2 linked regions of the Candidatus Chlorohelix allophototropha genome follow. The main gene of each other region encodes a partner of the protein of the gene in region 2 in a complex. Links are inferred from orthologs where the notes say so. Each region holds a gene or a part of one and is shown on either strand. Other genes may lie near its edges. The genes, in order: OZ401_RS05005 and OZ401_RS12625.

The links.
Region 1: the proteins of OZ401_RS12625 (region 2) and OZ401_RS05005 are in contact, whole or in part, in a cryo-EM structure (PDB 7NYH), measured with the Escherichia coli proteins. The link is inferred for Candidatus Chlorohelix allophototropha from one-to-one orthologs.

The regions. Positions count from the first base shown.
Region 1 is NZ_CP128399.1:1,185,438-1,200,638, reverse strand. Bases 12,406-15,201 are described here. They hold OZ401_RS05005 (NADH-quinone oxidoreductase subunit J family protein), read left to right. Parts: upstream 12,406-13,446; coding sequence 13,447-13,956; downstream 13,957-15,201. Other genes in these bases: nuoL (NADH-quinone oxidoreductase subunit L), read left to right, coding at 14,292-15,201; nuoK (NADH-quinone oxidoreductase subunit NuoK), read left to right, coding at 13,963-14,265; OZ401_RS05010 (NuoI/complex I 23 kDa subunit family protein), read left to right, coding at 12,754-13,440; nuoH (NADH-quinone oxidoreductase subunit NuoH), read left to right, coding at 12,406-12,701. Outside these bases: OZ401_RS05050 (hypothetical protein), read left to right, coding at 1-3,102; OZ401_RS05045 (coiled-coil domain-containing protein), read left to right, coding at 3,242-4,657; mrdA (penicillin-binding protein 2), read left to right, coding at 4,811-6,988; OZ401_RS05035 (TQO small subunit DoxD), read right to left, coding at 7,068-8,264; OZ401_RS05030 (hypothetical protein), read left to right, coding at 8,524-8,724; OZ401_RS05025 (DUF6141 family protein), read right to left, coding at 8,775-9,299; NADH-quinone oxidoreductase subunit NuoG, read left to right, coding at 9,671-11,689; more of nuoH, read left to right, coding at 11,703-12,405. UniProt on the Escherichia coli protein: NDH-1 shuttles electrons from NADH, via FMN and iron-sulfur (Fe-S) centers, to quinones in the respiratory chain. The immediate electron acceptor for the enzyme in this species is believed to be ubiquinone.
Region 2 is NZ_CP128399.1:2,882,365-2,897,556, reverse strand. The notes cover bases 5,922-8,708. They hold OZ401_RS12625 (NADH-quinone oxidoreductase subunit A), read right to left. Parts: upstream 7,617-8,708; coding sequence 7,227-7,616; downstream 5,922-7,226. Other genes in these bases: OZ401_RS12620 (S8 family serine peptidase), read left to right, coding at 8,072-8,708; OZ401_RS12635 (NADH-quinone oxidoreductase subunit C), read right to left, coding at 5,989-6,450. In the rest of the region: OZ401_RS12665 (NADH-quinone oxidoreductase subunit L), read right to left, coding at 1-1,357; NADH-quinone oxidoreductase subunit NuoK, read right to left, coding at 1,429-1,740; OZ401_RS12655 (NADH-quinone oxidoreductase subunit J family protein), read right to left, coding at 1,826-2,617; OZ401_RS12650 (NuoI/complex I 23 kDa subunit family protein), read right to left, coding at 2,629-3,489; NADH-quinone oxidoreductase subunit NuoH, read right to left, coding at 3,552-4,643; nuoD (NADH dehydrogenase (quinone) subunit D), read right to left, coding at 4,722-5,879; more of OZ401_RS12620, read left to right, coding at 8,709-10,537; OZ401_RS12615 (S8 family peptidase), read left to right, coding at 10,772-13,534; OZ401_RS12610 (sensor histidine kinase), read left to right, coding at 13,699-14,796. UniProt on the Escherichia coli protein: NDH-1 shuttles electrons from NADH, via FMN and iron-sulfur (Fe-S) centers, to quinones in the respiratory chain. The immediate electron acceptor for the enzyme in this species is believed to be ubiquinone.

The sequences.
Region 1 (15,201 bases), 1.7 Mb from region 2 along the record:
GGGAACTGGGTGGCTAATGCCTCACAAGCTACGCCAATTACTATTTTGGGCGCATCGGTAAACTCGGTTAATGTCCAATTGCCGTTGGGAGTAGGGCTGGATGTGCTTGTGCAAACTCCCGATATAGGAGGAACTAATAAACCTTATGGTACGGTGGAGGTGCGGGTGCTGGATACCAGCCAAGCCCAGCCCTACCCGATTATTGCTTCAACCCTGACCGGTATTAATGATGGTATTGCCAGCTTCCGCTCGTTGCCAGCGGGTACTTATGGTCTGCTAGTATTACCACCGGGTAATGGCGCTCCTAAATTTATTCCCAATGTGACATTGAGTTCAGGTATTGTTACGCAAACTATAATAGTTGAGCGCGCCGCATTTATCACGGGTGTATTAAGCGATAGCGATATACCCCACTATGATTTCGGCACGGTATCTTCTCCAAATATTACAATACAAGCTTATGATATCAACAGCAACCTAACGGAAATTACTCTACAACTTACCAGCTTGATCCACAACATTGATGATAGTTATACTTATGTTGCGAAACTGGTGGGCGGAAATTACAAATTGAAATTTACTGTTACACCGACAATTACAAAAACTTATTTACCGCAATGGTATAGCCTTAAATATAATCGTGATATTGGTGGCGCAGATTTGCTTTCGGTTAGTCCTGACCTGAGCTATAACAACATCAACGCTTCTTTCTCTTCGGGCGGTGCATTCAGGGTGCGGGTGTTAAATGCAGATGATAATAATAATGCGCCGCTTCCGGGCGTGACGCTGAATCTTTACTCTACCAATACTCTCCCTAGCACGCCTATAGACTTAGGCGGAGATAATCTATCAAATAGTGACGGCTATGTAACACACAAGCCGCTTCCAGCCGGAAGTTACTATTTAGGTTTTAGTTATCCAAACAAACAGACGATATTTTACTCAAATAAGATCACAATTACGGATGCTAGTAGCCAACCGATTACCACCGGGAAATATACTGATTTGACGGTAAAAATGTCGTCGCCGCTTACTATCACCGGAATTATTACCTTCCCCACGACTATTCCGGCAGGTGGTCAAATCGTAGTAAAAGCATGGCAATTCGATACTTCTGAATATGTGGGTAAAGTTATAGTACCTATAGCTAGTTCTACTATTACAAAATCCTATACCCTGAACGTGCCGGCTGCCCAATATAAAATCGAGTTCGACTATTATTCAGTTGCTTCTAACCTTCAGCCAACCCAAATCGGCTATTATCATTTAGTAAACAGTTTTTCAAATGCTGATCCGGTACCGCTACCACCAGCGGTTGTGCCCACCGTTCCGAGCACTATCACTGGTATTGATCATATTTTCACAACAATACCCTGTACCATTGATGGCTATACGCTTGGAACACCTACTACTAACACTGTAAATATCAATTTTCATACCACTTGTCCTGATACCAGCAGCCGTGTGACATGGACTGCTGTACCGGGGAGTACTGGGCTAGTTTTCGTTGGTCCATCGGGTGTTCTGGATCACAGTGTAACTATTACTGGTACTGGCTCTAACTTTTTACAGCCAAATACAACCTATTATTTAAAATTATACAGCACTCCGGTTACCCCTACGAGCGAAATTTCGTATCCTAGTGAGATTGTGGCACGTACTGCGGCAGACGGCAAGGCATGGTATTTTGCTGTCGGTAATACCCAGAACTCAGCTGTCAATAAAACCGATGAAGTGTTGCACATTTTGAACACTTCGGGCAATGATGGCAACCCGGCGGCGGTTGCTACCGGATTGATTTCGATTTATGGTACGAACGGTTTGTTAAGTTCGCAACCATTTACCGTCCAACCGCATAGCCGCAGCGATATTAGCGTCAACGGAATTGTAGCCGGAACCGAGCATTCTACAGTGGTTACGGTTACTTCCGGTAGTCCACCAGTAGCGGTAGAGCGTTCGATATATACCAACCGAAGCTTGTTAACCGGCTCTTCGGCTAACGGCGGCTATACCATAGCGGGCGCAACTGCACCGAGTAACACTTGGTATTTCCCGGAGGCGAATAAGACAAGCGATCAGTATTTTACGATTTTTAATCCGAATGTAATAACGGGTTGTTTTAGCATAAGATATTACAATGATGGTAGTGGCGGTTTGGGTCGTTCTATATCAGCGAAAACGATACCGCCAAATTCGCGCTTGCGCTTCTCCATACAGGATCTAACTTACGGAACATCTGCGGCTGTTACTTCGCTTTTTGGGGTTGTTATAGTGGCAGACAATTCTATTGGCTGTGGCGCTGCTAAGCAATTACCCTTGGTGGTGGAACAAGAATTGTATTCTTCCACTATCACCAATAATGGCGCTCGCAAAGGGGTTGGCGGCATGTTTGGCTTGAATACGCCGCAAACCAACTGGAACTTTGCCGATGGTATGAATGGGGCGGTGGATTATGAAACCTACTCTTTCCTTAACAATAACATCTCTCCGGTTGTAATCACGCTCACCTACCAGCTTGAAAGCACATTATCACCTGTGGTAACAACAACATCAATCCCGGCAGGGGCGCATTTGGCTTTTCAGATGAAGAATCCTAATCTAAACCAGCCGGGCAGGCTTTATGGCTTTAGCGTGCAGATACGAGCCAGTTCCAAAATTGTGGTAGGGCGTTATGCAACCTATATGTTATTGCCATTGCAAGGCTGGGACGGTATTATTGCAGAACCGGGTAACAGCCTAACTGCTACACGTTGGTTGTTTGCAGGGGGTGATACTCTTCAGAATCCCGGTAGTAAGGTGTCGAGCCTGAGCTATATAATTGCAAACACTAATTCGTCGCAGGCAGCGAACGTAACATTGACCTACTATGATTCAAGCGGGTCAACCACCGTTAAAACACTAACAGTGGGCGCAAACCAGCGTGTTGCGGTAAATGCCGCTTCTACCGCAGGCACACAAGCGGGCATTGGCGCGGGTAAGAGTATTGTGGCGGTGCAAGTGGACTCGGATATCTCGATTTCAGCAGAACGCATCTTTTATTGGTACTATAACGGTTGGGTGGGCGGTAACGTTAGCTTCGGCTATATCCCGCCCGGATTTTAAAGGTGATTTCAGGCAAGGGGCTTAAGCCCCTTGTCTCTAAGCTAGATTAGTTTTTACTGTTTCCCTCGAAAAAATTGCTTGATTGAGCTTTAACCCGAAATTAGACCAAAACTTTAACAGATAAGAGGAGTTGTCTGAAATGTCGAATAACGACTCACCGTTGGATTCTTCCAAGCCCAATCTGGAGCAGGTGCTAAGTCTGGTACAGAATTTGCAGCTTGCGATGGATAAACAGCGCGCTGAGTTTACGGCTCAGAAAAATGAGCTTGAAGCTAAAATCAATAAGCTGGAGAACGCCCTACAAGAGAAGCACAGCGAGCAAGAAGTGGCGGTAGTAGAAGCGCGTACCAGTCGCCGCAAAATGCTCAGACGTTTGGGGGCAGCGGCGGCAGGCGTTGCTGTAGCCAGCGCGGCTACCCTTTCACAGACGGCTAGTCCCGCGTATGCGTATGGGGCTTTGAATTTTCAATCAGATGCCACTTCAGGTGATGGCACTTTCGCTACCCCTAACAAGTCGAATGCTCCAACTTATTGGACTGTGGTTAACGCCAGTAGTACACCGGGTACGGCTGTGCCTGTACTGGATATTACTAATGCAACCACCACTGGCACCCTTTTAGATGGCGTTAAGGTTACGGTTGCGAGTGGTGTGGCGCTTAACGGTGCATCCACCAATGACGTGGCAATTAGCGGTACAACTCAAGGTACTTCCAAAGCGGCAGTGCAGGGGCTAATCGGTAGCACTCCTACCATTAATAACAATTTGCTTTCAAATACCGGGGCTGTGACAGGTTCTTCGGGTAGTGCCAGCGCAAGTTCGCACGGGGTGGCGGGTTTCAGTGGCAGCACCGGTGCGGCAGGTGTGTTCGGCGCATCCGAAGGTGGACCGGGAGTTTTAGGGATTAGCTCTGCCACTTATGGTGGTCAATTTAGAACTTTTTCTTCAACCAGTTCTCAGCTATATGTACAGCCACATCCTACTGTAACAGGTGTGCCATCTTGGTCTGGAATTCCGGGAGAAATGTTTGTTGACCATACCGGGGTTTTCTATATACGTACTAGTGGGGGCTGGGCTTTGATGTCTCAAGTAACGCAGTCGCTGGGACCGCAACTCACCTTACTTCCAGCACCGGTGCGCGTATTTGACTCGGCGGCTGGGGTTGGTATGTCTACTGCCGGGCAGGTACCCGGTTTCAACACGGTTGTGCCTACTGATTCAAGTATAGTACCTTATACTAAGACCTTTGAAACTCGCACCGTAGGAGTAAACGGTCCAGCTACAGGGGTTCCAACCAGCGCCACCGCTATATTCGGGGTAATTTCGATATATTATTTTTATGCAGGAGCCTTATTTGGTTATGTTACGCTGTGGCCCACTGGTGCGTCTTACCCGAAGGCAGATGCGACTCGTGGGGTGGTAACTATCGGTAGTTCGCCAAATAATGTGGTCACCTCTTTCTTTCTCAATAAAATTAATACCAGTACCGGGCAACTGAATGTAGCCACACAACGCGATTGCAATATTATTGTGGATTGCTACGGCTATTACTCCTAGATTTTGGTAGGCGCGTGGGTCGGTGTAAAACCGACCTTTTTTTATTTCCCCGTCCGCACTTAAGGGTACATATCCCGCCTAATCGCCGTAGCCGGGATTGACATAGAGTAGTAACAGGGGTTATGTTATCGCTCTAAGAACTGGAGGTTATTTATGAATCAGGGAGACAGCATGAAGATAGGGCGGAGACGATTTCTACAAATGGCAGCAATGGTTATCACTGTTGGAGGATTTTTGGAGGCATGCAGTGATGAACCGACTGCTAACACTGCAAATCCTACCACTACTTCGGCGGGTCGCTCCGATACAATTCCGGCTGTCCGTTCCGGTACAGTTCCCATGCCTACCTCTACTCCTACTGCTCCTGAAAAACCCGAAGATATAGCGGGGAATTTTCTCAAAGCTTGGGAAGAACAGCGCTACGAGGATATGTACGCGCTACTTTCGGTTTCAGCGCGTGGCTTTATTGAGCGTGATAAATTTGTTGCCCGCTATACCAATATTGCAGCAGAGGCAACTCTTTCCAATTTACAGACAAAGTTGGGTAGCGCAAAGCCTCCCGCCACTCCGAATGACCCTTATGGGTTTAATTTCACGGCAAACTTTAAAACTATCCGAGCAGGGGATTTCACTCAGCAAAATACCTTGCGATTGGTGCAGGATAATAACCGTTGGCGAATAGACTGGCAACCCACCAATATTTTTTCAGGGTTGGCAACCGGAAATCTGGTACGCATGATACCTTTGAATCCTACACGCGGGACAATTTCTGATCGTTCGCTGCAACCGCTGGCAAAAGCCGGAGTCTATTACACGGTTTTTGTTGTTCCCGGTAAAATCGATAATGAGCAACAATTGCTGGATACTTTGAGCCAGAGTCTTACGATGGATAAGAACGTCATAAAGGATTTGTACAAGAACGGGCAACCGGATTGGCGAATGGATATAAAACGGTTGCCGGGCAGTACGCCGCAAGCTACCCTGAATACTTTGCAGGCTATCAAGGGGGTGGGCATAGCTGAGACAGAAGATCGGGTATATCCGGCTGCTACTACCGCTGCCCAAACGTTGGGCTATCTTTCGGCGGTTAACGCGGAGGAGTTGAAAACGCTGGCAGCTAAAGGTTATCGCGAAGATGACCAGATCGGACGGGCGGGAGTTGAGGCGTGGGCTGAAGAGTTGCTTGCAGGCGATAAGGGCGGCAAGCTGACCATTATCACACCGGACGGTGGTATTTCCGAGAAACTGGCGGAGAAAGCATCGGTTGACGGTTCTAATTTGGTGCTAAATCTTGACCTGACTATTCAAAAGAACGCCGAGCGGATTTTGGGCGACAAGATGGGTAGCATAGTGGTGCTGGATGTAAACGACGGCTCTACGTTGGCGCTTGCTTGCAACCCCCGCTATGATCCGAATGGGTTTATTCTAGGGTTGAGCGGTAGCCAGTTTAAAGCGCTGAATGATGACCCGCGCCATCCTTTCCAAAATCGTCCGGTTACAGGCTTGCTTCCTCCCGGTTCAACCTTCAAGGTTATTACGATGGCGGCGGCGTTGGAAAGACTTGGGATGAAGCCCGATGACCGTTTTACCTGCACCGGACATTGGACGGGGTTGGGAGAGCAATTTGCCAAAGATTGTTATCTTAAAACCGGGCATGGCAACATTACCCTTTATCAAGGGTTGGTACAATCGTGTGATGTAGTATTTTACGAGCTTGGCAAAAAGCTGGATGAAACCGACCCACTGTTATTACCAGCAGTAACCAAAGGTTTTGGGTTAGGTTCTTCCACCGGGTTGGTAGGCTTGACCGATGCGCCCGGACAGGTTCCAGACCCACAATGGAAAAAGGACAACCTCCAACAAGCTTGGGTGCGGGGCGATGCGGTAAATTTGGGCATTGGGCAGGGCTATTTGCTGGTTACACCGCTTCATATGGCAGCTTTGTATGCCGCTATCGGTAACGGTGGGCAAATCCCGGTGCCTCGTTTGGTAGCGCGTAGCGAGAAAGGCGCGAATCCCCAAACCTACGCCGCTAAAGTTAAGCAGAAATTGCCCATTTCGTCTGCTAACCTCGATATAATTCGCCGCGCCTTGGCGGATGTGACAATATCCGGTACCGGGGCGCAAGCTTTTGCCGGTTCGCGTATTAGGGTGGCAGGCAAAACCGGTACGGCAGAAAGCGGTAAGGAGACACCCCACGCTTGGTTCTGTTGTTATGCGCCCGCCGATAAACCTAAATATGCGGTGGTGATTGCATTGGAAGAGGCAGGTTTTGGCAATGAAAAAGCTGCCCCCTTAGCGCGTCAGCTAATTGACACCCTGACGTTTTAGGTAATCAGAACTTACGCTTTGACTGAAACAAGGGGCTTGAAAACCCCTTGCTCAAAATTATAGGCGAAAGCTCTAAGCACTATTTAAGCTGATAAATTATATTGCCGCTATTATCTACCGAAACATTATAGGCTTTGAGCGGTCGGTTAGCAGGTCGGCGCAAAACAGCCCCGGTATTGGGGTCAAAGCGCGCCCCATGGCAAGGACACTCCAAATACTGTTGGTTTGGGTAGTAAGTGACCTCACAACCCTCATGAGTACAAATACTGGAAAAAGCTTTTACCGAGCCATTGCTATTATGAATAACGATAGCTCGGTCACCGGTATCGGGCGTTATGAATTTCAAAGAACCTCCCACAGGCAAACTGGCTATAGCCCCTAACACTTTACCGTTTATCGGCGCGCTGGTATTAGCTACAGCGGTTGTCTTTGTCGCGTTTGCGGGTGTAGAAGTGGTTGCGGTGAATTGCCCTTGAGCGGTGGTGGTTACAGGTTGTGGATTATTGGCAAATGGATTGGTGACAGGCGTGGAAGTAATAATCGGGCTAGTCTCAATCGGAACGCTCTGTGTTGTCGAGTTGGCATTGCGATTTGAAACTGAATTAAACCAAGCTACTCCGGTTAAGCTTCCGGCGACAAGAGTCCCACCCGCAACTGCTAGAAAGTGCCGCCGCGCCTGCGTTCTGACCAGTTCAGGGTTGGGTGGATGTACTACTGCGCGCTTACCCTGTTTCAGTATCTCCTGACGTTTGCGCTCATTAAGCCATAGCTGTATTTGTCCATCAAGACTCCATACGGGATGTGCCCCTGCTAATGCCAAGACCAGCCAGCCCATCGCATAGGGTAAGTCCGAGGCAAGGAAAAAGGGAGTTACATTCCAGGTAGTACTTACCCACAAAGTCAGGCTAATAACCATGCCGAAGAAGGCGGCTGTGCGACTGAACAAACCCACTAACGTACCAAGACCGATAGCAAGCTCACCTGCCAGCATCATAACGCCGAACAAGGTGGCGTTGGGTACTGCTACTGAGGTCAAGAACCCACCGATGGGCGAATTCTGAGCGAACCCGGTAAGCTGGTTGCCAATATATCCCGAAGCGTTAGGGTTTAAGAAATCTAGATCGAATAATTTATCTATACCGGCGTAGAGAAAGGATATCGATAGGAATAGGCGGAGAGGCAGAACGGCGGCGCTGGCTGAGATAACCGGGGGGGTTATCGGAGCAGGCGCAGGTTTAGTTCGCTGCGGTTCTCGTTCTTTAAGTTTCGGTTGCAAGAGTTACCTCATTTCATACAATACTGCTTTTAATTCTTCTGCTAATTGTAATGAAGAAAATCTTTACAAATGTTAGATATTAGTAAAGTAAGTTGTAAGAAATGCTTAAAAATTGGCGTTTATTGTTTTCCTGACCGAAATGTATAACAAGAGGAAACTCAAATAAGCCTTTTGTACCTTGTCATTATGGCAATAGGTTAGTATAGTAAGAATGAAAAGAGTGATAAAATTTACTTTTCTAATGTTACGAGGATCGTATATGAGGCAGAAAAAACTAACAATTATTCTTGTAGGCTTGCTGATATTGGCGTTGGTTAATTTACCTTATATTATTGCTTTTTTTCGACGTAAGAAATATACGGAACGCATAGAGATACCAAGCCCGCCCTATTATCCAGAAGACCAATCCGGCGTATATTATACTTCCGGTGAGGTCAAGATGATTGGTCATAAAAAATAGTTAGATCTGAGCGTGGTGGACAAAAAGTTCGACCCACGCTCTTTTTTGTTTTAACCCTTTCGCCCCTGTTCGATTGCCTGTAAAAGTTCTTCGGGTTGTTGCGAACCGAGCAGAATCTTTTTACCGTTCAACAGTTCCAACATTACTCCCCGATTGCCAGTGACGTTATAGGCAATGCTGCCCTTGCCAAGACGTATTCCCCAACCACCATACTCGCGTAGCGGATGATACTGGCGCAACTGTGCCGCTGCCAGTTCGTCAAATTGGACTTGCCGAAACCTAAATTGCAAAGAGGTAAAGCGATAATAGATACCATCCCCACGCACTTCTACTATCAGACGGTTTGACAGGAAGAAGTAGGGGAAAGCAATTCCAAATACAAGCCATAAAGCTACCAGTATGAAATCGGGTGCAGGTTTGTTGCCCAATTTGATGCCCAATACCAGTTGTACAAATGCCATTATCCACATCATTGCAGCAATTGAGCATAATAATAACCAAATCCACCATTGCATGAAGCGTTGCACCTCACGGAATTTTAAGGGATTATCCCCAGTTTTAGTATTGCTCACCATTTCATTTTGCTCCACAAAAATTTCTTAGTCTCGCTATTATCTATTATAACCCTAAAAGTAAATATAAAATCCTTAACAGATGGGGTTATCAACTGAAATACAAGCTGCAATATTGCGAATTTTGTAACTTGTGTATATAATAGTGCGAATACAAAAGCAGTTCACTGGAGATATTCCAAAAATTTACACTAAATTTATTATTGGCTTCAGCGCAGACGCCTATACTCTAGGAGTATTAACCTATTCAGGTTTGCAGGTGGCGCTTTTGCACAATAATCAAATAACAAATTGCATATAGTGGCTGCCCGTAAGATAATATGCCACTGTATTAAATTATATTGGGCTGAAAATTTTATAGATAGGTATTTGAAATGTCTGAGCAAATAACGCTCACTATTGACGGCAAAACGGTGTCTGCTGCCAAAGGCGCAACTATTTGGCAAGCTGCTAAAGATGCTGGAATCTTTGTCCCTATATATTGCTACCATCCGAAAATGCCTCCTTTGGGCGCATGCCGAATTTGTATGGTGGAAGTTGAGAAGATGCCCAAACCGATGGCTGCTTGTACTACGCAGGTGTCGGAGGGAATGGTGGTTCACACTGAAAGTAAACTTGCCAGCGATGCCCGTTCCGGTGTGATGGAATTTTTACTGATCAACCACCCGTTGGACTGCCCAATTTGCGACAAGGGCGGGGAATGCGATTTACAGAATTACGCGGTTGAATTTGGGCAGGGAACCGGGCGCTTCCACGAGCACAAACGCCACCTTGATAAGGCGGTTGAACTTGGACCTACCATTGTGCTGGATCGCGAACGCTGTATCATGTGCCAACGTTGCGCTCGTTTTTCGCAACTAATTGTTCAGGATGAAGGCTTGATTATTGCGGAACGCGGGGCGAAAGCCGAAATTTCTACCGTTCCCGGCAAAGCCTACGATTCACAATTTTCGGGCAACACCGTTGAGATGTGCCCGGTGGGGGCGCTTACCGCGCGTACCTATCGCTTTAAAGCCCGCCCGTGGGAATTGCGTCACTCTGCCAGCGTTTGTGCTCATTGCTCGGTCGGTTGCAATATCACCATTGATACTCGCCTCAGTCGCGAGGTGGTGCGCTTCATGAGTCGTGACAATGAAGCAGTTGATGATGGCTGGTTGTGTGATCGCGGGCGCTATGGCTACGGTTTTATCCACAACCGTGAGCGACTCAAATCTCCTCATGTGCGAAACGCCAACGGTAAACTGGAAGCAGTTACATGGCAACAGGCGTTTGATTACCTTGCCAAACGGTTGGGCGAGATTATCAAAGCAAATGGGGCACAATCAGTTGCGGTGCTACCCGGTTCTCATGCTACCAATGAGGAGATTTTCACCTTACAGCGTTTCGCCCTTGAAACTATCGGGACGGATAAGCTGGTTTATCGGGGTGGAAATTTCGGGAAATATGCAACTGCCGACCTTCCCCAATACTTGACCGCAACCATTGCCGGAATGGAAAAAGCTGCCGCAATTCTGGTGGTAGGGGCGGACATCAGCGCGCGACAGCCGATTCTCGAACTGCGCCTGAAAAAAGCCCATCGAAACGGCACTAAGTTGCTATTTCTGGGTGGAAACCCCGGCGCGTTAAGCCGCTATGCCACTAAAATTGAGACAGTCGAAACTGGGAAACTGGCGCAGACGGTGGAGCAATTATTACGCAAGCCGAATTCGGATATAATGTCCACTCTCAAGGCGGCAGGTGAGGTGGCAATCTGGTTTGATGAAGCCGACACCCTTGCTCCCGGTAACGAAAAGCTGTTTGAGATGCTGGTACAACTAGCACAAGCAACCGGAAGTTTTGGCAAACCCGGAGTTGGTTTGGGGGCGCTTTCTCAGGATAACAACAGTGTGGGCGCGCGCAATATCTCCGCTGTTGCCAAAAGCAGCCTGAGCTATAGCGGGTTTCTAAGGGGCGAAGGCAATTTGAAAGCCGCGATGGTGATGGGTACAAACCCCCTTACTGATATAGCGCTATACGGTGGCAAGGCAGAAAGCCTGACAGGTCTTGAACTATTGGTAGTGCAGGAAATGTTTATGAGTGAGACGGCACAATTGGCGCATGTGGTTTTACCGGTTGCCAGTTTTGCTGAAATCGAAGGCACTTTTACCAATTTGGAAGGGCGTGTGCAGAAAATAGAGCCTGCCATCCCGCCCATCACTGGTACTGCGCCCAATATAGCGATAATATACGAAATGTCATCACGTTTGGGTAAAGCACTCCCTGCGTTGAGTATTGCGGATATTTTTAGCGAGATTACAAAGACAATCCCTGCCTTTGCCGGCTTAACTTATGAGGCGCTTGGCGAGCAGGGCATAATTAGCGGGCGGGCTGAACTCGCTTCCAAATCCTTGTAGCAGGGAGACCTGAATGAGTTGGACTGATTTTCTGCAATTTGTGATAAAAGCCTTTATTCTTACAGCCGTGTTGTTGGGTGCGTTTGCTTATATGACCTTGTTTGAGCGCAAGGCAATAGCACGCATGCAGAACCGCTACGGACCAAACCGGGTAGGTCCATTTGGTACGCTACAGCCGATTGCAGACGGGGTGAAGCTGGCATTTAAAGAACACATCGTTCCAAAAAAAGCGCAACGCCCGCTCTATGATATTGCGCCTATGTTGTCGCTGATAGTGGCAATTACCGCTTATGCTGTGATACCGCTTGGTCCCGCATCGCTAGAAATATTCGGGGCAAAATTCTGGGTAGCCGATATTAACATTGGTATCCTGTTTATCCTCTCGATTTCTTCGCTGGCGGTGTACGGAATTACGCTGGGCGGTTGGAGTAGCGGCAATAAATATTCGCTGATGGGCGCTATCCGCTCGTCTGCGCAGATAATCAGCTATGAATTGAGCTTGGGCTTGAGTTTGCTAGGAGTTATAATCCTTGCTTCCTCGCTCCGCATGAATGACATTGTAGAATCACAAAAAACGGTCTGGTTTGTATTCCTGCAAATACCCGGTTTCATCATATACTGTATCGGGGCAGTGGCAGAAGTAAACCGCGCTCCCTTTGACCTACCGGAAGCGGAACAAGAACTGGTTGCAGGTTATCACACCGAATACGGTGGTATGCGCTTTGCGATGTATTTTGCGGCAGAATATATCAATATGGTCACGGTTAGCAGCATCGCCACCACAATGTTTCTAGGTGGTTGGCAACCCCCGCTATGGTTCTTGCCTGTCGAGTTGGGTCCACTATGGTTTGTGCTAAAAGTGCTGGTATTTCTCTTTGGATTTATATGGTTGCGCGCTACCTTACCGCGTTTGAAATATGATCGCTTGATGCAACTAGGCTGGAAATGGCTCTTGCCCTTGGGGGTTTTGAACCTTGTAATTACCAGCATAGTAGTGGCACTGGTTTCTTAAGCTATATAAGTTTTGGGCTATAACCTGAAACTCTCAAATAAAAGGTGTTGTAATGGCGAATCCGTTTAAAGTTACGGTTAATACCTTTAAAGGTATGGGTATTACCCTCAAGAATATCTTTCACAAGCCGCTTACGGTGCAGTATCCGGAACATATGCGCAAGTTACCGCCCCGCGAGCGCGGCAGACATGTGTTGCACCGCTATGAAAACGGTTTGGAACGGTGTATTGCCTGTATGCTTTGCAGCGGAACTTGCCCGGCAGATGCGATTTATATCGAACCGGAAGAAAATGATCCTACCCAACCGGTTTCGTTTGGCGAAAGGCATGCGCGAATTTTCCAGATAGATATGCTGCGCTGCATTTTCTGCGGTTATTGTCAGGCTGCTTGCCCAACCGGCGCTATAACTCTTGAAAGCAATAATTTACTGGTCAGCTACACTCGCGAAAAGATGCTTTATAACAAGGAAGATCTTATAGAGCCTAAAGGGACAGCCACTAGAGGCGCGGCGTTGGCGTGGGAACCTACTCCACCACCCGAAGCCAAGGCATTAATCCCTGATTTTGAAGGACTATTCGATGGCTGGCGCACCACGGCGGCAGCGGTTGGCAAGGGAAACCTTGTGCCGGAAGCGTCCGGTCAGGTAGATACTCCCAAGCCGCTACGCAAGGAAGCCCCACTCATTCCACCGGGTCAGGCTGTGCCAAAGAGCTTGCCGGGACAAAGGGAGGAAGAATAACTTAGAATGGAACAGGTCATTCTGTTATTGATGGGTGTTATAGCAGTTGGTTCCGCGTTGGGGGTAGTACTCATGCCGAACGCGATTTACAGCGCGATGATGTTGCTGTTAAACCTGTTGAGTCTGGCAACTCTTTTCTTGCTACTGCATGCCCAGTTTATGTTTGCGGCTCAACTGATTATATATGCGGGCGCGATTCTGGTATTATTCCTTTTCGTGGTAACACTGCTCAACCCGGAAGGTGAATATATTTTTAGAGACAAGCGGCGTATGCAACGTGCTGCCACTATCAGCTTTGGGCTGTTTCTAGGGGCAATGCTGGTGGGAGCGTTTCTGGCGGCTTTCAATAAGACACAGCCTGTTTTTGTGTCAACTGACGGCACAAACGGCTCGTTTGGCTCGGTGGAAGCCTTCGGTATAGACTTGTTCACCCGCTTTCTGTTGCCTTTTGAACTGACCTCGTTGGTGTTGTTGGTCGCGTTAATCGGCGCGGTGGTGCTTGGGAAAAGAAAGTAAATCCTGATGAGTGATGTAACATTCGGGCTGCTGATTAGTGCGGTAATTTTTGCGGTGGGGGCTATGGGCGTGTTGCTGCGCCGTAACCCCCTCGTACAGTTTATGTCTATCGAACTGATGCTGAACGCGGTAAATCTCGCGCTTATCAGTTTTTCTGCCAGCCTCGGCACCGAAGAAGGACATATTTTTGTGCTGATGGTGCTGACGGTGGCGGCGGCAGAAGCAGTAATCGGTTTGGGAATTATTGTGGGTTTGTTCCGCAAGCGCAACCGGATTGACGTGGATGATGTCCACTCGATGGATGGGTAAATAAGCGGCGCTTCTGGGAGGATTTTGTGGCTGAAGCTATCGGGTTGGTAGTACTGTTTCCCCTCTTGGGCTTTCTGGCGATTGCCCTGCTGGGAAATTCTTTAAGTGAAAAAGGGGCGGCATATCTGGCATGTGCGGCGGTGGGCTTTGCCTTTCTCGCGGCGCTGGCATCTATACCCGCCGTATATGACCCTAAAGATGTATTTTCATATACATGGACGCAAGCAGGAAACTGGAAATTCAGTTTTGGCTTGCTGGCAGACCCGCTCTCGGTCTTTATGTGTCTCATCGTGACCGGAGTCGGCTTCCTCATCCACCTCTATTCGATCGGTTATATGACCGGAGAACACGGCGAGCCGGAAGCGGATTATCGCCGTTTTTTCGCCTACATGAACCTATTCGTATTCTCGATGCTGTTGCTGGTAACAAGCAACAACTTTATTTTCCTGCTGGTAGGTTGGGCAGGGGTAGGTTTAAGCTCGTTTCTGCTCATCGGTTTCTACAAGGACAAGCCGAGTGCGGTTAAAGCAGCGCGCAAAGCGTTGGTGATGAATACTATCGGCGATGTGGGTTTGCTGCTGGGCATCTTCGTAATAATCCTTAATACCGGAGCGGCTACTTATTACAACGCTTTCCGGGGGGCGGAATTTGCCGCCGATGGAGGTTGGCGCGATATTGCGTCAATCCTGTTGCTGATTGCGGCAGTGGCGAAATCGGCACAATTGCCTTTGCATACATGGCTTCCCGATGCGATGGAAGGTCCAACCCCTGTTTCGGCTCTTATACACGCCGCAACTATGGTTACAGCCGGGGTTTATCTGATAACGCGGGCGCATCCCATCTTTGCCTACTCTGAGGTAGCGTTGATAGCTATACCCGTAATCGGGGCGGCATCAGCCGTGTATGCTGCCACTTGCGCTATCACCCAGACTGACA
Region 2 (15,192 bases):
GCATTAGGCGATCATCGCTGTTGGGGTCAACGCCGTATTCGATGGCGTTTTCAGCCGCTTCGAATAACTCGAAGGCATATTCGGCTGCTTTTGCCGGATCATCAGGATACTTCTTCTTCGCCCATTCTTCAGCATTATGATGAATTTCTTCAAACATTTCCTTGATGGTGTCTTCGTTGCTGTGTATGACTGCGCCACAGCCGAGGAAGAGCAAACCTTTGAAGAAAGCGTGTGTCATAAGATGGAAGAAAGCCGCTACCCAACCGTACACGCCCAAAGCAAAGAACATGTAACCCAACTGGCTTACAGTTGAGTAAGCCATAACCGCTTTAATATCTTTCTGGGTAGTACCTACGGTGCTTCCGAAGAAGGCTGTCAGGATACCGATGACTGCCACTACCGCGATGGCTTCTTCCGAGCGCACGATGATGGGGTTGATCCGTCCTACCAGATATACACCGGCGGTCACCATTGTTGCGGCGTGGATGAGGGCTGAAACGGGAGTAGGACCAGCCATTGCGTCTGGCAACCACACATGCAACGGTATTTGTGCCGATTTACCCATAGCGCCCATAAACAATAGAATGCTTACGAGAAATACTACTTTGCCATCTACTAGACCTTCTTCAAAGACTTTAAAGACGTTCTCGTAGTTCAGACGGTCAAAGAGCGGGATTCCTTCACCGTGTGGTAGCATAATTACGAACAACCACATTACGCCCAGACCGAACCCAAAGTCACCGATGCGGTTGACCACAAAGGCTTTGACGTTGGCGGAAGAAGGAAGCATGCGACCCCAATCGTATTTTTTGGCGAACCAAAAACCGATCAACAGGTAGCTGCTCAAGCCCACTAACTCCCAGCCTACATACAACCACAGGAAGTTGTTGCACATTACCAGCAACAACATACTGAAGGTAAAGAATGGCAGGTAGGTGTAGAAGCGGTGGAAGCCGTCTTCGTTCTTCATATAGCCTGTGCTGAAGATATGTACCATCAGACTGATAGTGGTAACTACCACCGTCATTACCGAGGTTAGCGGGTCTAGCATCAGACCAAATCTAATTTGGAAATCATCACCACTGGGTATCCAAATGAAGATTTCTTTAACGCTTACCAGATGTTCACTCGAGCCTTGCAGGAAGACGAGCAAGATTATCGAGATGGTCAGGGAAGAGATAATCGCTGTAATCCCGATAACTCCCGTTAAGCCCCGCGCAAATCGCTGCCCTGCCGTCAAATCGGATTTTTTCCGAGAAGCCAAAAATGCAAGGCTAATAAAGGCATTTATGAAGCTGGCGACTAGCGGTATGATAGGGACGAGCCAGAGAATGCTCTCTACGTCTTTTGCAGTCATTCTTGAGAATTACTCCCCACACGTTTCAGAAAAGCGTGTTGCGAATCACGCCCTCAAAAAGGGTAAAATTATTAGTCTTTGAGCATACCTATTGAGTCTGCATCTACCGAACTTTGCTTAGTAGCAAGGCTTACTATGATAGCCAGCCCTACGGCAGCTTCGGCAGCTGCAACCGTTACTACAAAAACCACAAAATTGTCACCGGCCAAATTAATTCCCTTAGTAAAGCTACGGGCAAATGCTACGAAGGTGATATTCACGGCGTTCATCATCAATTCAACGCACATAAAAATAACCAGAACATTCCGGCGCATAAGTACGCCCGTAAGCCCTATCGAGAATAAAACTCCACTTAAAATCAAAAACCAAGCTGTCGGTATCATCTAATCTTCTCTTTGTTTTGTACTAGTGATACTTTATGGCGTAGCGAGCATACGCCACAAGCGAAAGGCAACTCAGCCTCTCACATTATTTTTTCAAAGTAAGCTTGCGCTCTTTATCAAGTTCGTTCATACCGAGCATTTTAAGCTCTTTTTCGTATTCAAATTCTTGTGCCGAACCGGGTCCTGCCACACCACCAAGGCTGATACCAACTGAACGAAACTCTTTGCGATCGCGCTCAAGTCCACGTCTGCCGATTACGATTGAGCCAATGGCAGCTACCAGCAAGATTAAGGAACAAATTTCAAAAGGCAGAATAAACTTGCTGTAAAGTTCTTTACCTAGCAACGCGGTATGCCCGACGCTGTTAGGTTCGGCAAACCAGCCCTCATTGCTCTTGACCACGCTGTTGCCTTGCGTATCGGTCATCGGCACTTTGCTAGAAACCACGTAGCTGATGTTTTTCGCCATGTTTGCTGCTTGGATATTGGCGGAGTCTGTAATTTTCCCGCCGTTATTATAGTAGTTGCTGGCAAAAACTATGAGCAAAACTTCAGCCAGAAACGCTAAGGCGATTACCGGAGCTAGGCGGCTCTGGAAAAAGCGAAACGGATTCAGCACCGGCCCGGGGCGGAGTTGTAACAGCATCATCACAAAGACGAACAAAACCAGAATAGCGCCGCTATACACCAGAACTTGCAGCGCCGCCATAAACTCGGCGCCCATCAGGATGTATATACCCGCTACGTTGAAGAAGGTAAGTACTAGGGAAACGGCAGAATGCACCGGGTCTTTGAAAATTACCAGACCTAGTGAGCAGACAATCGAAAGTCCCGATAATACCAGAAATATAATTTGCTCAAGCGGCAATCCAAACATTGTTCTAATCCTTATTTCTTGTCAGTCCACTCGCCCTTGCCAAGCTCAACGCGTTTTTTGTCGCCCTGACCGTCTTCGTCATAATACTTGTGTTTTTCCACTTTATTGACATCACCTACGGTCAGCAGGTTGGTTCGTACTTCGGCGGCGGTATCTGCCTGATTCTCCACGAATTTGGGCATAGGTACTCTGGAGTCTTCCGGTAGATACTTATTTTGGATTTCCTGAAGGTTGGGAGGCAGGGTGCCTTGCGCCAATGGTTTACCTTCACGTATTTTCTTAAGATAGTCTTCGTATTTCATCGGGTAGCCGTGCGGTAAAGTTCCAAGCGCTGGTTGGTGACTCTGAAACTTGCCACGTTGGATACGCGGATCAAGCTGGTTGTGCTTGAGGAAGGTAGAAGGCGCATTTGTAACAGCCGGGAAACCGGGTTCTTCAATAGCCTCTCCGCTGCGTTCTTTTTCGCGATCGGAAAGCCGCAACATCGCTTCTGCATCAAGGATAAGTTGGCTGCGGTCGTAAACCGACAATTCAAATTCATGCGTCATAACCAGCGCCAATTCTGGGCAAACTTCCACACACATTGCGCAGAAAACGCAGCGACTCATATCATAGAGATATATTTTTGCATTGCGGAGACCCACATCATCAGTGCCGGGTACTACCGTGAGGCAGTTTGCCGGACAAGCGGCGGCACACAAACCACAACCAACGCAACGTTCTTTGCCTGTATCTTGATCGCGCACCATACCGACTGCGCCTCTGAAGCGCGGGTGGAAATTTCTCATTTCCTTGGGGTATTGCAACGTCACGTTCTTCTTAAAGAAGTGCCGGAGCGTCAAACCCAGACCTTGCGCTATTTCCTTTATCATCTAGACCACTCCTCTATCAGAAAGTTTTGAGAAATTTAACACTTGAACCTCAAAACTGTACTTTATCCCCACCAACCGAAGGTTATACCTAAATATTTAAAGATTGCGGTAATTGCTACGTTAGCAAGCGCAATTGGGAACAATACTTTCCAGCAGAAACCCATCAACTGGTCGTACCGGAAACGTGGCAAAGTAACCCGAATCCAGTAGTACAGGAATAGGAAGAGACCAAATTTCAGGAATAACCAGATAGGACCGGGAATGAACTCAAGGAATGAAGCAGGCGCTGCCCAACCACCTAAGTATAGGGTTGCTACCGTAGCTGCTATCACGTTCATGTTGATATACTCACCTAGGTAGACCATCCCGAAATGCATTGCGCCGTATTCAAGGTGATAACCGGCTACAAGTTCCGATTCGGCTTCCGGTAAGTCAAAGGGGTTGCGGTTGGTTTCGGCGATACCGCTGATGGCGTAAACAACGAAGCCGAAGAACTGTGGAATGATATACCACATCGTGTTCTTCTGTGCTAACACCACATCGTTCAGGTTTAGTGAGCCTGCCATTATTAGCGTACCCATTAAGCCCAGACCCAATGTCAGTTCATAGCTAACCACCTGCGCCGATGAGCGGATACTCCCAAGTGTCGCGTATTTGTTACCGCTGGTGTAACCGGACATTACGATACCGTACACGCCGATTGAACTAAGCGCTAGCAGGTAGAGGATGCCCATATTGAGGTTGGCAATTATCGGGCGTAACCAACCACCCAACAACCCCTCGCTGGTAGCATCGCCCCACGGTATTACCGCAAAAGCAGCGACTGCCGGAATAAAGCCGATTATCGGAGCAAAGAAAAACAACGTTTTGTCGGCATCTCTCGGCACGATGTATTCTTTGTTCAGCAGTTTGACGGCATCGGCAATAGGCTGTAACAAACCGATAGGACCTGTGCGCATTGGACCAAGACGTTGCTGGGAGAGCGCCATTACTTTGCGTTCTGCCCAAGTCTGGTATGCCATGATTACCAATACAACGTTCATAATAATGAACAGGGTCACGAAGGTTTGGAGAAACCAGATTACAGGTTCCTCTGGGGCATTTACCTTTGCCGCTGTTGCATTTACAACATCAAATAATGCGAGTGAAAACATGAGCTTTGTTTTCCTGTAGTGAGCAGATTATACTTATAAGTCAATGGTTGCTACTGTAACGGCAACCGAATCATGGCATTACCGATCAACTTCACCTAGAACGATGTCTATCGTTCCTATGCAGGTAATAAGATCCGCTATCATACGACCTTCGGTCATTAGCGGAAGTGCCTGCAAATTAACGTAACTGGGAGCGCGAATTTTCAGTCGGTAAGGGCGCGGAGACCCATCGCTGATAATATAGAAACCCAATTCTCCTTTAGGACCTTCCAAACCAAAATAGCATTCACCTACAGGGGTAGGGAACCCGTGGATGACCTGATAGAAGTGGCGTTGCATTTCTTCGGCACGAGTCATTGAGAGTTCTTTATCGGGCAATACTATCTTAGGGTCATCTGCTTTGACAGAACCTTTCGAAGGTAATTTCGCCAACGCCTGCTGGATTATGCGATTGGACTGTTCCATTTCTTCCATACGTACCAGATAGCGGTCGTAGCTGTCCCCGGTAGCGCCGAGTGGAATTTCGAAATCCAATTGATCGTAGTACATATAGGGTTCGTGCTTGCGCAAGTCCCACTCGACTCCGCTACCACGCAAACTTGGACCGGTAAACCCATACTGAATGGCTTCTTCCGCCGTAACAACCCCTACGCCCTGAGTACGAGACATAAAAATAGGGTTTTTGGTGACTACCTTGTGATAGTCTTTTAGGGCTTTATGGAAAAGCTCGGTAAATTCATGTACTTTCTCATTGAAGCCGGGAGGCACATCTGACATCAAGCCACCGATACGGGTATAGCTGACGGTCAGGCGCGCACCGCTGCACATCTCGAAAATATCCATTATGGTTTCGCGGTCACGGGTAGCCCACAGGAAGGGGGTAATTGCCCCAATGTCCATTACGTGGGTGCCGAACCAAATTAAGTGACTGGCGATGCGCTGCAATTCGCTTAGAATCACTCTAATCCATTGCGCTCTTTCAGGCACTTCAACCCCAACCAGTTTTTCCACTGCCATGGTGTAAGCTAGGTTGTTATTAAAAGGGGACATGTAATCAAGGCGGTCGGTGAGCGGAAGAATCTGGGAATAATATTTATTTTCCGCCAGTTTTTCAGTGCCGCGATGCAGGTAACCGGGAACAGGGTCGCAGCGTACTATCGTTTCGCCCTCAAGGTCTACAATCACCTGAAGCACACCGTGGGTGCTGGGGTGATGCGGACCAATGCTGAGGCGCATTCGCCGATCGCCTTTTTCTTGTAAATTATCCCCGCCTACAGGGTTCACCACATTCTGCATAAGAACCTCGTCATTTATTTAGAAAAGCAAGGGTTAAATAAGCCCTCGATTAAATATCGTATCCCTCGGTCGGGTAATCCTTGCGCAACGGGAAGCCTTCCCAATCTTCAGCCATCAAAATACGGCGCAAATCGGGGTGTCCGTCATAAATAATTCCGAACATATCGTAGGTTTCGCGTTCCAACCAGTTGGCAGTTTTCCAGACAGCGCAAAGGCTAGGGATGTTCTCGCTGGTGCTGGCTTTTACCCGGAAACGGTGACGTTTGGGTATGGAAAGCAAATGGCTAATAACATCGAAGCGCTCATCCCTTAACGGGTAATCGGCAGCGGTTTCGTCAATCATCATATCGAAGGCGCAATCTGGGTCATCCCGCAAGAACTGGTGAACTTCGAACCAGGCTGTTTTCTTTACGCGGACAGTAACCTCATCGCGAAATTCGGTTATAGCCAAGACCTTATCGCCAAATTTTTCCTGTAACTTCTGTGCAACTACCTGAAGGCTTTCCTTCATTTGCGTTTTAACTCTTTCTTCCTGTTTTCAAACATCATCAAAAGTCAGATTTCAAGAATCCAAGATTGCTTTGTAAGTGACTGCTTGTTACAAGCTTGCAAGCAACCATATAGCCTTGATATCTGACTTTTGCCACAAGTTTATTCAGGGTAGCCTCTACTTTAACAGGGTAGGAGGGCTACTGATTTCTTCGTCGATGAACTGCATATAATCGGCGGCACTCGGTAAAGCAATATGACCGGGACGGTTGACTTCAGAAGTATCCCATGTACGTTCAAACTCGTTGCCATCCTGCTTCAAAATCGGCAGCGGTTTGCGAATACGTCTTTCTTTGGCTATTTTCTTGCGCAACTCGTCAATGCCATAAGCAAAGGCTTCAGGGATGGGTGGGCAACCCGGTACATAAACATCTACCGGAATGATGCGATCCACTCCCTGTAATGTGCTGTAACTGTTATAGATGTTGCCACTAATTGCACAACTACCAACTGCCATTACCCATTTTGGCTCTGCCATTTGGTCGTAAACGGTCTTGATCACAGGTGCCATTTTTTTGGTTACTGTGCCGGCGACCATCATCATGTCTGATTGACGCGGGGAGAAGCGGAAGAGCATTCCCCAGCGTTCCAAGATATCAAAGCGGCTGTTTGCGTGCGCCATCATTTCGATACCGCAGCAAGCTGTACCAAACAAAACCGGCCAGAGCGAGTTTTGGTGACCCCAGTTGAGCAGAGCATCTACAGTGGTGGTTACAAAGTTATCGTTTAACTTTTCGTTTAGAAGACCCAATCCAAGGCTCCTTTCAACCAAGCATAGGCATAACCCAGCAAGATTACAAAGATGAAGATACCCATTTCTATCAGTACGAACAATCCATCACCCCGGCGTACAAAGCCATCAAAGTTAATCGCCCACGGATAAAGGAACACTGCTTCTATGTCGAACAACACGAACAGCATTGCTATGATATAGAAGCGCACTGAGTAACGTTCGCGAGCGTGACCGACAGGCGGCACACCACTTTCGTAAGGAATAGTTTTGCGGGAATTTGGTTTGTTTGGTCTGATAAGAAAACCGAGCAATAACAATGTCATACCCATGATTGTTATTACTACCAGAAAGATAGCAGTGGAGAGATACGCCAAGTTGAAATCTTCTAAACTCATACCGGGTTAGCCTTGTTTTTTTCTATTATTCGATTTTATCGGTTTTAGACTTCTACGGACGTGTAGAAGTGGACTTGAGCATATTATCCTTGTTGGAGGATACAAAGTCAGCTTAAATTCGTGATATGCTGAACAATGTGCGATGGGATTATAGCATGCTGGTTTAAACCATGCAATTCAGGTACAAGTGTTTTCTAGTGAAATTAATGGCTTTCCTATAGGTAGAAAATGGGTACGATTAGGGATTATTTGGGGAAGGCTCTTTTTTTCTAGATTGTGACATGCTTGCATACTTTTACTAAAGCGTGTATAACTGAGTCTAGTCCCGATTGTCTAATTATGAAATCTGGCTTTTTGAGATAGTAACCCGGAATTTCCCGCCTATAATATTTACTATAAGCAAGAACCCTCCAAAAACCGTGCAAGCGAATCGTTGGCGGAGATATAGATATTAGATGAAAACCCGTAACGGATATTCCACTTTTCTTCGTGTAGCCGGTTACTGGCTTATTTTTGTTTTGTTTGCGGGTTTGCTCCTTAATTGCCTACCTCATTTTCTAGCCTATCCTTCAAATCAAAGCGTTTCAGAAACGTCACTCGATAATACCCAACATCAACCTATACCGGGAGAAATTATTGCTTCTTTCCAGCCCGACTCCGCGCGTATTCTCTATAATGAATTGCGCTATAACGTCATTCAAACTAAAGGCGATTCAAGTTATATCGGTCAGCGTTTGCCCTATTCAAGCTTGATAGAAGGAGTTCCAAAATTACGCGAGGTTTTTAGCAAGTATGGGGTGTGGGCAGCCGATGCTATTGACCCGGAAAACGGTACTTACCGACTTAATGCTAATCTAAATGCTGATGTATGGGCAATGCTGTATGAGGTGCAACAAAGTACGCAAGTGCGTTTTGCAGAACTCGATTATCCGGTTTATGGTTTTCGAGAGCCGAACGATCCTTATTATTTACGGGGCGACCAGTGGGGATTAGCTAAAATAGATGCAGCTTCTGCTTGGGATATTACCACCGGTTCGGAAGATATTCTCATTGCAGTGGTTGATAGCGGAGTAGCTGCGCTACACCAAGACCTCGAAGGTAAGGTGGTAGGGGGTTTGAATTTTATAGTCACGCCCCCAACCATTTCAACAATTGATGATGCAGGGCATGGCACTTTCGTAGCGGGTGTAGCTGCTGCTAGGGGCGATAACAATTATGGGATTGCCGGAATAGCATGGGGTGCGCGTATATTACCGATTAAAGTCCTCAACTCACGGCTGCAGACTTCCAATGCGGTAGTGGCAATGGGTATTAACTATGCTACTGAACGGCATGCCAATATTATCAATCTGAGTTTGGGTGCGCCGGAACGTTCGGAAGCAGTTTACGAAGCGGTGTTGAAGGCATATAACCAAGGAGTGGTGTTGATCGGCGCTGCCGGTAACGAGGGTAATTCGGTACCGCAATATCCCGCTTCTTTTGATGAGGTAATTGCTATTGGGGCGAGCAATCAGTTTGACGGTGTAGCACCTTTTAGCAATAGCGGTCCTGAAATATCTCTAGTAGCGCCGGGCACCAGCATATTTAGCCTGACATGGTCGCAACCAAACGCTTCGGTTTTCGGATTTGATAAAGGCACAAGTTTTTCCGCACCCTATGGTTCAGGTACAGTTGCGCTTATGCTTTCGGTTAATCCTAGCCTGACACCCTCACAAGTGCGAAATATTTTGGAGGCTACTGCCGATTATCCGGGCGCTCCCATAGTACAGACCCCTACTACAGCAATTTCTCCAACATCCACCACTGCCTTGACCCCTTCAGTTGGTTTTACCACTCCCGCTGCGGTGGCTCCTTTCTCCGATACCGATACTGCAACGGCTACCGTTCCGGTTACGATTACCCAACGTACTATAGCGCCTGTATTTTCTACAACTGCTACCCCAATTACACCGATTTATTATGATACGCGCCTCGGTTTTGGCAGATTGAACGCCTATCGCGCCGTTCTGGCGGCACAAAAAGGCGATCCGGTCGCTTCCAAACGTGGGCAAGCTCTAATAAAAGTATCGGGCATTCCTAATCCGCGTGATGTGGTTGTGACTCTAACGCCAGGTGACACTAGAGTTCCTTTCGCTGATGGCAGTCTTGCCTTTTCAAATTTACCACCCGGAAATTATCGCCTCACTGCCGCTTCCAGCAAATACGGTTTACCCAATAAAACTTACCCGCTCCAAAATTTCAGCTTTCAGATTACGGGCAATGGAAATAATACGAAGAACTTTGCCTTCGATTTTTCACCCTCCGCCAAGCTACTTTCGAGCGGGGTAAAGTTTGGCGCTTTCGTTTCTTTGGATAGCGCTCCCGGTGGAGATACACTTTATTTCGACGATACAGGGCATTCCATCGGCAAGCCCTTCCGGCAATTCTGGGAGAATAACGGCGGTTTATTGGGTCTCGGCTATCCGATAAGCGAATCCTTTATCGAAAACGGTATGCAGGTGCAATATTTCGAGCGAGTGGTTTGCGAATTTCATCCTGAGTTTGCAGGAACTCCCTTTGCTGTACAGGTGCGTCGGTTGGGAGTGGAATACTCTGAAAAGGTAAAAAACAATCCGGCTTTCAACAAAGTACCCGAACCAACCGCGGTAGAACTAGCCAATTCTCAGGTATTTTACTGGAAAGAAACGGGTCACACTCTACGCGGTTCATTTCTTAAATACTGGCAAGATAATGGGAACTGGATTACTTTGGGTTTACCCATCAGCGAGCCTTTTAATGATGGTGGCAGGGTAGTGCAATATTTTGAAAAGCAGATTCTCGAACTTCATCCTGAACTTTCTTCAGAAAGTCTTGATGTTCTTGGCGCTTTGGTAGCGCGGGACTATGCGCGAACTCAGGGTTTGTTGGGACCGGGCTATTAATCCTTTCGATTCGACCAAATTTCTTTAAATACTACTTGCAGAATCCCCGATTTGATGGTAGATTAAGTTATGACAAGTTGTTATGACAAGTAGAGGTACGGCTTGCCATGCCTCTAGACGTTTCTGTTTGGCTCACAACTCCACACAGCCCATGCTATATGGCGTGCGACTAAGCTCTAGTCAAAACTCAACGGGCTTTTGACCGTATGGGGTCGGAATCAGGAGAACCAATTCATGAGGCGACCAAACCGATTTTTCACCAGCCGCGCCCATTTTGCTTATCATTGGCTGGCAATTGTACTGCTTTTGCAGCTTTTCATTGTACCGACTGCGTTGGGCGCACCCTCGCAAGATGAAACACCCGCAGCAACCGTAATCCCTGATGGCGCTGAATACCGTCAAGGCGAAGTAATAGTAAAATTCAAAGATACGTCCGTTGGGCAATTTCAAAATCTTGCGGTTGCTTATCTGTCCGGTAATACCGATATTGCATACTATAAAAATTTAGGTCTGACCAATGTGATAGGGTTAGCATCGCTACCGCGCATAAGCGTTCTTTCTGCACCCGGCGCCGATGTTAAAACCTTGGTTACTGCCTTTAGCCTTAATCCGGCAGTAGAGTATGCTGAACCTAACTATATCAGGCATATTTCTAGAGAACCTGCGGATAGCTTTTACACTCAAGGCAGACAGGATTATCTAAAGCGGATAAATTTGCCGGATGCGTGGGAACAGGTTTACGGCTCTGCTACTAATGCCTATACTCCTCGGCAGGGTGTTGTTATTGCGGTGGTAGATACTGGCATTCGCAATAATCGTAGCCTAACTCTCGATTCTGGTGAATGGGATTTATACAGTTCTTTTGTACCAAACGGCGATACTACAACCAGTTCTACTACTCCTTTAAGATCACCAAATGGTCCGGCGGCGCCGCTTCCAAAAGGTATTGTAGAATCTGATCCTTGCTATCTACCCCAACCTTCTCCTTACCCTTCGTCAGGGCAAGGGCAAGATCAACAAAACGCCGGTTGTACGGTTTTGGGATTATATGGCGGTGATGGTGTTTGGGATCTTAGAGGTAGGGTCTATTACGCGCAGGGTATCAGCACCGTACCGGATTGTGGTTCTCCTCGTTGGAAACCTAATACTCCGGAATGTACTACCGATTATAACGGTCATGGTACGGCTGTTGCTGGTATTATTGCTGCTAACCCGAATAATGATTATAGCGAAGTAGATGATGTTCCGATTGTTACAGATCCAACTACAACCCCACCTAAAGTGACTATAGTAAAAATGCGGGTTTATAAACGTAACTATAGCTATGGAATGGTGGGGGTTAACTGGAATTATCCTGCTTCTGCTAACATTAATTTTCCTGGGGACGAGACTAAAACTGGTACATCCTCTACCGGACTTTTATCAGTACGTGCCTGTAACTGGAACGGCGAATGTGCCGACTCGTGGTTAGCTGAAGGTATAACTCAGGCTGCTGATGCAGGCGCACGCATAATCAATTTGAGCCTCGGCGGACCAAACTACTCCAAGGCAATGGCTGAGTCGATAAAATATGCTCAGAGCAAAGGGGCGATAATTGTAGCGGCTTCCGGTAATGCGGCTAACGGTGTGGCAGAATATCCGGCAGCATACGATGGCGTAATCGCAGTTGCTGCTACCGACGAAAACAATAATGCGGCAAAATTTTCCTCCTTTGGCTCATGGGTTAGCGTTGCGGCTCCGGGAACTAACATCCTGACCACCAATATTAACTGGCCTGGTACTGCGTTTAACAAAGGCAACCCTTACCTAACCGACGATGCGTTTGGACATAACAGAGACTCTGGCGACTATACAGTTGTAAATGGTACAAGTTTTTCCGCTCCAATAGTAGCTGGTGTTATCAGCCTGATGTTGGAGGTAAATCCTAACCTTTCTGCTGAACAGGTAAAGTCTATTCTGCAAGGCACTGCTACAGACATTGATGCTCCGGGTCGGGATGACCGAACAGGGTATGGTCTGGTTAATGCGGGCGCTGCGGTAAGGGCAGCTATAAACAACAATCTGACTCCGAATCGGAACTCTTTCGTTTACGGATTTGTCGCAGGAGCTAACCCGGCAGATGTAGTAATGTCGCTGGACCCGGGACAGCAAGTAAAAAATACGGATTCGGCAGGGAGATACCGTTTCGATAATCTGGGCGCAGGTGTTTACACTTTACGCGCAATTTTGCCTAAAGCAGCGCGTATTCTAGGACCTGTCACAATTACGGTAGATGGTAGCTCCAATGCAGCAGTGCCGGTAAACTTTGATTTTGCCAGCGGTCAGGTAATCGCCGGTCCGGGCGCAGTAGGACCAAATTCGACGCAACCGCCTACCGGGCAAGGTACAGTTGCTCCACCAGATCAACTTGCCAGCCAATCGATCTATTTCAATAAAGTAGCCCCGGTTTCCAGTAGCAATGAACTAAGTTATTTCTCTGAAACAGGGCATACTCTCAAAGGCGAATTCAAGCGGTTCTGGGATTCGCGTGGTGGCTTAGAGGTCTTTGGCTATCCTTTGAGCGAAGAGTTCCTTGAGGTCAGTAAGACTGATGGAAAACTCTATACAGTGCAATATTTCCAGCGTAACCGCTTCGAATTACACCCTGAAAACGCCGGAACCGCTTACGTGGTGTTACTGGGCTTGCTTGGGAGTGAGTCGGTTAAAAACCGGAATTTCCCGCCGATAGCGCCTGTTTCATCTGCGGGCAATCTGATTTATTTTGACAAAACTGGTCATACCCTGAGCGGTCGCTTCCTAGAATACTGGAATAAAAGTGGTGGACTAGATATATTTGGCTATCCCGTAAGCGAGCCATTGCTAGAAAATGGTTTGCAGGTGCAATACTTTGAGCGCAATCGCTTTGAGTACCATCCTGAAAATGCGGGTAGTAAATACGATGTGCTGCTTGGTTTGCTAGGGGTTGATTTAGCACGCAATCGCAATTACATAAGATAAGGCTTAATTTGAGCCTTAACTATATTGTATCGCTAATCTGTAGGGACTTCTGTCCTTACAGATTTTTTTCCTGATTATGGCTTGTGCTTGCTCTTTGTGCTATCATGATGGCTACACATTGGAGCAATAATTGCCAATAAAGCTACCTTAATGGAGGCACCCAAATGAGTATGTCCCCACTTGGTTCAAATCCAGATCCCGAGGAAATCGATCAAAAGTTAGATGAACTGATGATTGAAGCTCGTAACCGAGCAGAAGAGCTTAATAAACGTCTGAGTGAGGTTGAGATGCTAATCCGGCAGAACCAGACAGAGGTTGACAGGCTCGGCGCCAGAGAGGGACAGCTTTCAGCGCGCTTAAAAGATATGGAAACCAACATGGATGCTTATAGCTTGCCAGACATCAAGGTGCTATATAACAGCTACCATGAGGTGCAGCTACGGCTCAACTCTATGCGTAAGGAAGTCGAGTTGCTCAGAGAGCGACAGAAATATCTAAAAGAGCAACAGCAAGAAAATTTCAAGCTTTACCAGATTTTGAATCAGCGTCCCAAAAGTCAGGCTGTACAAACTTCCAGCCATGTGCGTGGGGTACAGGGCGTTGAAGCTCAGGAAATGGTCGGTAAGATTATTCAAGCGCAAGAAAACGAGCGTTTGCGCGTATCCCGCCAGTTGCATGATGGACCCGCTCAGGCAATGAGCAACCTAGTGTTACGTGCTGAAATTTGCGAACGTTGGATGGAAGCGGACATTGCGCGGGCGAAAGCTGAAATAACCGGCTTGAAATCTATGGTGAACGATACTTTACAAGAAACGCGCGGTTTTATCTTCCAACTTCGCCCTATGATTCTGGATGATCTCGGTTTGTTGCCTACCTTACGTCGCTATATTAAGGATTTCCAAGAGAAAAATAAAATTGAAGTTAATCTGGTAAGCAGTGGGGTGGAGCGTCGTTTGCCCAACCAGTTTGAAGTAGCTGTTTTCCGTATCATTCAAGAAGCCCTAAGCAATGTGGCAATTCACGCCCATGCCTTACACGTTAATATATCGCTTGATCTGGGTGAACAAGCTGTAACCCTGAGCGTAGAAGATGACGGTAATGGCTTCGATATTCGCAAGCTAGAAGGTGAGAAACAGCAGAAATCACTGGGTATTCACAGTATGGGGCAGCGCACCGAAATGTTAAACGGCAGGTTGGAAATAGCCAGTACACCGGGTCGGGGTACTCGTGTAGCGGCGTATATCCCCTTGGTTACTGTTTGATATAAATAGTTGCTAAATAAACTTTATGTGTGAAATAATCGTAATGGAATCCGTAATGTTTAAATGATATAGTAGACCCAGATGAGGAAAACACAATAGCAGCAATCTAAAAGTACTACATACCAAATGGCTATTGTTATTAGAACCTCATAATCCTAAAATAGATATAGTGGAAGCAAATAATAATGCTTCAGTTCTAGAAGAGACGAGTTGCAAACTGTACTGGTATCCAAGCAATAGGCGCGGCGCAAAAAATATTATTCAAAGTTTTTTTTCCTAATTCTGCCTGACCTTTGCTAATCACACTCCGCTGTTTCGCAATTAAGTCCCTCTTGCATTGAAGAGTTATCCTTTGTAACCACACTGTCAATCTCATCTTTAACAACTTACTATTTA